2 regions of the Neobacillus terrisolis genome follow, and region 2 is predicted to be linked to the other one. Evidence: a T-box and tRNA genes for the amino acid it is inferred to sense, from the RefSeq annotation. Region 2 holds a T-box; the other holds one or more tRNA genes.

Region 1 (3,425 bases), on a different contig from region 2:
CGCCAAAGAAATCGGTGTGAAGTTCGTGATAAAGCAGTTCTAACTCTTCTGTTTGATCAATTTTAAAATAAATGACATTATTAACAGGTTTGAAAGAGCTGACTTTTAATACTTTAAGTGAGAATGGCCGTGAATTTTTGGCAATCTGCTTGATTTTTTTGGTGATCTCGTTTATTTGATATTCGTCGGCTTCAAAAGGAGCCTTCAATGTTATATGTGGAGAGATTAATGCATAATGAGGGTCATATCTTTTTCGGTAAGAATTGGCTAAATCCTGCAATTTTTTCGAGGGAAATATCGCAACACCAAATTTCATATCACTACCTCCAGTTCGTTACTTAAAAAGCGGTTCGTCTTAGGCTAAATTCGAACAGTTATTAAAAAAAGCATGAAAAAAGCAGATTCTTATATATAAAGCGTTTTCATAATGATAATTATAACAAAATTCTTAAATGAATCCTATCCGTTCCCGAATGTAGAATCAGGTGGCAGGTTGATTCGAAAATAAGTATTTTAGGGCTCGTTTTACATCCTGCTGCCAAAACGTCCAAGTATGGTCACCATTGAATTCTTGATAGAAATAAGGAAAGCCTTTTTCCTTAAGCAGTCCCGAAAGAACCCGATTTGGTTCAATGAAATTTTCTTGTTGGCCTCTTGTCGTTTTGACAGATGTTTCTTCCGTTCCTATAACATGATAGATCTGGAGGATTGGAGTCCCGCTGAACTGTTTAACTGTCGATAGTAACGTATCATGGGCATAGGGGGACTGCAATGCAACTTTTCCAAATGTATGTGGATAGGTAAGTGCAGCCATGAATGAAATATACCCGGCTAATGAATCCCCAATCAAGGCTCTGCCCAGACCCATTTGATAAGTAGGAAATTCTTTATCTATAAACGGTACAAGCTCTTGGACTAGAAATTGAAGGTAGGAAGTCATTTTCGATCCGGCTGGATGGTACTTTTCGAGGCGGTCTTTTCCATTTTTATAAGGAATTCCTACGATGATGACTCTTTCGATTTCATTGTGATACAGAAGTTCCTCGGTGAATGCTGTTATCCTGCCGAGCTGGAAATAGTCTGCACCGTCTTGAGCAATTAATACATGATATTTATAAAGAGGTGAGTACGATGCCGGTAAGTAGACAAGAAAATTCACTTCTTCTCCAAGCTTGTTACTATAAATTGAGTAATCCTGAACGGAGCCTCTAGGATAATCCAATGATATTCCCCCTAAAGTGATGATGATTAGCTGCAGCGTTTATGAAAGATTTTATCACAATTGTATATAGATATTGAAGAATCCTATGCATCAATGAAGCGGTTCATGCCAAGTTTTCCAGAAAAATGTTGACATAATTATTAATATGAATATAATTAGAAATATACTTTTTAAAACATTATTATACGATCTGTTAGCCAGCTGGAGATTATCACCTTGACAGGGTGGGGGTCTTAGCTTAATATCACCATATAAAATATTACGACTTGTTAGCTCAGTGGGAGAGCACTTCCTTGACAGGGAAGGGGTCGGGGGTTCAAGTCCCTCACAGGTCATCATCTAATCCTAACATCATTTTGATGTTAGGATTTTTTCGTGTTTTAGAAATCTATCTGCAAGTAACAAATCAAAGTTAGTTTCTTTTATTTCAATATTTTCATTAGTCGTGGTACATTATAAAAAGGGAAATATAGGTGAAACGCTATTTGCACAAAAAAATAAAAAAATTATTATTAAAATGACTAATGCTTTATTTATAGAACATATGTAAAATAAGAATGTATGCGGTTACTATAAAAAGCCGAAAATTTCTGACTCCGTCAGATTAATAGATTACTTTTTTGAGGTGAAGATGATGCAAGAAACTATTACAAATGAAAAAACTACTTCAGCACCATATTCAAGAACAAATCCATTTCATGCAAAAGTACTTAAAAATGTGAACTTAAATAAAGATGGCTCTAGTAAAGAAACAAGACATATCGAGTTTTCCTTAGAAGGATCAGGTCTTTCCTATGTCGCTGGTGATGCTTTAGGGATTATTCCCGAAAATGATCCGGAACTTGTGGCTGCCCTGATTGAGGAAATGAATTGGAACCCTGAGGAAGAAGTTATTATTAATAAGCAAGGTGAGACGCTTCCATTAAAAGAAGCGTTAACAACATATTTTGAAATTACACTACTATCGAAAAAGGTATTGCAGCAAGCAGCTGAATTAACTGAAAGTGAACAGCTGCAAAAGCTGTTGTTAGTGGAAAATGCTAACGAATTAAAAGAATATTGCAATGGGCGAGATTTACTTGATATGTTACAGGATTTTGGACCGTGGAACGGCTCTCCTCAAGAATTTGTATCTATGTTAAGAAAAATGACACCGCGCCTATATTCCATTGCAAGCAGCATCAATGCTCACCCAGGTGAAGTTCATCTAACAATCGGTGCTGTAAGATATACAACTCATGGCCGTGACCGAAAAGGGGTTTGTTCTGTTTTAATTGCGGACCGTATTCAAGAAGGAGATACACTTCCGGTATTTGTTCAGCCAAATAAGCACTTCCATCTGCCTGAGTCTGTTGATAAAGATATCATCATGGTGGGTCCTGGGACAGGCATTGCACCATTCCGTTCCTTTATTGAAGATCGCGCTGTAACGAAAGCAACCGGCAGAACTTGGCTATTTTTCGGAGATCAGCATGCTGCAACGGATTTCCTTTATCAAGAAGAATTAGAACAATATCAACAAGTTGGTGTTGTGACAAAATTAGATACAGCATGGTCTCGTGATACAGACAAAAAGGTATATGTACAGCACAAACTACTTGAAAACAGCAAAGAATTATTTAATTGGCTTGATAACGGAGCATACTTCTATATTTGTGGAGATAAGGAACGTATGGCCAAAGATGTCCATAACACGCTTATTGAGGTTATTGCAAAAGAAGGTTCAATGTCACAAGAGGAAGCCGAAGCATATTTGAATGATATGAAAAAGCAAGGACGCTATCAACGTGATGTCTATTAAGATAAAATAGTGTTAATTTAAAGAGAGTGTCTTTTCCGAAATACTTAGGGGGACAACCCTCACTGGTTATCTAAAAAAACTTGTTAACGTTGAGTTAACAAGTTTTTTGTATTGGGTTACCTTTTTTATCCAAATTCTAGTAATCCAGTAATCTATCATGATAGAATGGACTATAACTATATTGATAATTAAACAGGCAGGAGAAAAAAGGAATGAAATTAAGCATACTGAAAGTAGGACTGTTAACTTGTTTAATGCTCTTGGGGTGGTCGTATAAAGAGGTATCTGCAGAGGCGACTTGGCCGACTAAATGTCCACAAGTCCAACCGAATCAAAATCCCTCTTTTCAACACATGAGCTGCTTATTAACGAATGCGGCCTTAGAAGGAAATATTCCTCCTG
Region 2 (3,425 bases):
TCATTTCCGAAGCAGCTTGCTCATCAACCATCGCTGGATCCACTACCGGCCAGCTTGCGGTTGTAATCGATTCGCCGCTATGAGGAAGGTTCTGCCAAATTTCCTCGGTAATAAATGGCATGAATGGATGCAACAGGCGCATCGTCTGATCTAATACATAGGCTAAAATCGAACGAGTTGTTTTCTTTGCCGCTTCATCGTCACCGTACAATGGCAGCTTCGCCATCTCAATATACCAATCACAGAAATCGTCCCAAATGAAGTTGTATAACGCACGGCCCACTTCACCGAACTCATAGCGATCAGACAAGCGCGTTACATTTTCAATCGTTTCGTTTAAACGAGTTAGGATCCACTTATCGGCAACGGATTTTTCTCCGCTTAAATCGATCTCATCATAAGTCATGCCGTTCATATTCATTAACGCAAAACGAGATGCGTTCCAAATTTTATTAGCAAAATTCCAGGTTGCTTCAACCTTCTCCGTGCTATAGCGTAAATCTTGACCTGGTGAGCTTCCAGTCGATAGGAAGTAGCGTAAGGAATCTGCACCGTACTGATCAATAACCTCCATTGGGTCTACACCGTTGCCAAGAGATTTACTCATCTTACGGCCTTGTGCATCGCGAACTAGGCCATGAATCAATACATCATTAAATGGACGTCCGCCTGTGAACTCAATCCCTTGGAAAATCATGCGCGATACCCAGAAGAAAATGATATCGTAGCCTGTTACTAGTGCCGCGGTTGGATAGTAGCGTTTAAAGTCCTCAGCATCTGCATCTGGCCAGCCTAATGTTGAAAATGGCCATAGTGCTGACGAGAACCATGTATCCAAAACGTCATTGTCTTGAACCCAGTTTTCACTGTCTGCTGGAGGCTCGTTTTCAACGTAAATTTCACCTGTTTCTTTATGGTACCAGGCCGGAATCCGGTGACCCCACCAAAGCTGACGTGAAATACACCAGTCACGGATATTTTCCATCCAACGTAAATACGTCTTTTCAAATCGATCCGGTACGAAGTTAACCTTTTCCTCCTCTTGCTGAAGAGCAATCGCTGCATCTGCTAATGGCTGCATTTTAACAAACCATTGTGTTGAAAGGTAAGGCTCAACAACCGCGCCACTGCGCTCAGAGTGTCCAACTGAATGAAGATGCTCTTCAATTTTGAATAGAACACCAGCTTCTTGTAGGTCCTTTACGATTTGCTTGCGGCATTCGAAACGATCCATGCCTTGGTACTTGCCAGCACGTGCGTTCATTGTTCCGTCTTCATTCATTACTAAAACGCGCTCAAGATTATGGCGATTTCCTAACTCAAAGTCATTAGGGTCATGAGCAGGAGTAATTTTAACCGCACCTGATCCAAATTCTATATCAACATAATCATCCCCAACGATTGGAATTTCTCGGCCAACGATTGGTAAAATAACGGTTTTGCCAATCATATCCTTGTAGCGCGGATCCTCTGGATGAACCGCAACTGCCGTATCTCCAAGCATCGTTTCCGGACGAGTTGTTGCTACTTCAATATAGCCCGATCCATCGGCAAACGGATATTTCATATGGTAAAACGCACCTTGTACGTCTTTGTAAATAACCTCAATATCAGAAAGTGCTGTTTTCGTAGAAGGATCCCAGTTGATGATGTATTCACCGCGGTAAATTAACCCTTTTTTATAAAGGTTTACGAATACTTCTTTAACAGCATCTGACAGGCCTTCATCAAGTGTAAAGCGTTCACGGCTATAATCGAGTCCAAGACCTAGTTTCGACCACTGCTCGCGAATATGGCCGGCATACTCTTCCTTCCACTTCCACGTTTCTTCAACAAATTTCTCACGACCAAGGTCGTAGCGACTTTTTCCTTCTCCACGAAGCTTTTCCTCTACCTTCGCTTGAGTGGCAATTCCGGCATGGTCCATTCCAGGGAGCCACAAAACATCGTACCCCTGCATCCGCTTCATTCTTGTTAAAATATCTTGAAGCGTTGTATCCCATGCATGGCCTAAGTGAAGCTTACCAGTTACGTTTGGCGGTGGAATAACAATTGTATAAGGCAGTTTATCAACATCATCCTTGGCTTCAAAAAATTTCCCGTTTAACCACCAATCATAGCGGCCCTGCTCAATTGCCCGGGGATCATATTTGGTCGGCATTGATAGTTCTTTTGTTTCCATTACACTTTCCTCCATTTTTTAAAAAATAGATCCGTTTCGTTAAACGCATTTTTTTAGGCTCTGTTAACCTTGTGTTGATTTCCGCTTCAGGCACTCGCTTTCCGCGGGCAGTCCGGGAGCCTCCTCGGCGCTTTTGCGCCTCCGGGGTCTCCCAAGACTTGCTTTTCCCGCAGGAGTCTCGTGCCTTCCGCTCCAATCAACAAGTGCTCAAAATCAACAGCCTTTTTATAAAACAAAAAACTCCATTCGTCATGAAAAGGACGAATGGAGTATGCTTCGCGGTACCACCTTTTTTCCAATTAGAAAAAGACATAATTGGCGCTTAAAACAATAACGGATGCTCCGTCTCCAACTACTGGAAAAATCGTTCGCAGGAGATGCTCAAGGGCGACCTTCCAATGGTCTGTATAGGAAGCTCTCAGCAAAATGCTTCCCTCTCTTTAACACAGATTTACACTGTACTCTTCCCTATCTTCGCTTTTATTTTCAATTATTTTCGGGTAGGCTTTAACCCCAGCCGATGACTTTATTCATAAGCTATACTACCTAAAAAAGGGGACTATCGTCAATCATCTTTACCGATTTTTTTCTAGTATATACATTTTTGGAGGAATGTTTCATATCTTGATAGCACTTTTACAAGAAATTGAGCATAGAATAGTAAAACAAAGTTGTGTGAAGGGGGAAGAATGTTGAAGCGCAGATATAATCCATACAAACTTCCACCATGGCTTCGAACCGTTCGCAATGTGTGCTGCCAATTTGTCATCCCATTCTGTGTTTTTCAAGGGATCCGAACGATATTCCTGCCGACGACCTTTGATGTTTTGCTGTTAACCATTCTGATCTTATTAGCGCTAGCCTTTCAATTTGAATTTTTATGATAAAGAGAAGGAGCCCATTATCCATTCTGGGCTCCTTCTTGTTGTTGTTGGGCGGCTGCTTCTTGCTGTCTTTGAATTTCCACCAGCCTGCTCACAACATATTCTATGTTTTTCAAAAGCCAATATTGGCGTTGAAGCTGCTGCGAGAATTTCCTTTCCTTTTTGCGATTATTTCGTGTGTGATATTTTTGGACAACATTTATTAGAGAGGACGGATGAGTAAAATAGCTCAGCATTAAATGTCTTTCCTCCTGTTTAAGCGGAAAATATTTAAGATAAATAAGCAGCCATTCAATACAGTCTTCACTCCGTTTTGGAAATCCCTTTAATGCCTGGGTTAAATAGGGAAGAAGGTCTTG

What was found. The T-box of region 2 lies ahead of ACI48O_RS08250 (valine--tRNA ligase). A T-box ahead of a tRNA ligase gene usually reads a tRNA of that ligase, here a tRNA-Val.
Region 1: it has a tRNA-Val gene. The T-box ahead of ACI48O_RS08250 (valine--tRNA ligase) is inferred to sense a tRNA for this amino acid. The anticodon was not compared.

What each region holds. Positions count from the first base shown of each region.
Region 1 covers NZ_JBKFGH010000004.1:298,559-301,983, forward strand. The annotation lists gene ACI48O_RS03535 (YjcG family protein) at 1-316, opposite strand, end outside; gene ACI48O_RS03540 (alpha/beta hydrolase) at 482-1,222, opposite strand; tRNA gene ACI48O_RS03545 (tRNA-Val) at 1,486-1,557, shown strand; gene ACI48O_RS03550 (sulfite reductase subunit alpha) at 1,854-3,023, shown strand; gene ACI48O_RS03555 (Ig-like domain-containing protein) at 3,236-3,425, shown strand, end outside.
Region 2 covers NZ_JBKFGH010000011.1:212,416-215,840, reverse strand. The annotation lists gene ACI48O_RS08250 (valine--tRNA ligase) at 1-2,182, opposite strand, end outside; T-box leader at 2,436-2,666, opposite strand; gene ACI48O_RS08245 (hypothetical protein) at 2,872-3,066, shown strand; gene ysxE (spore coat protein YsxE) at 3,084-3,425, opposite strand, start outside.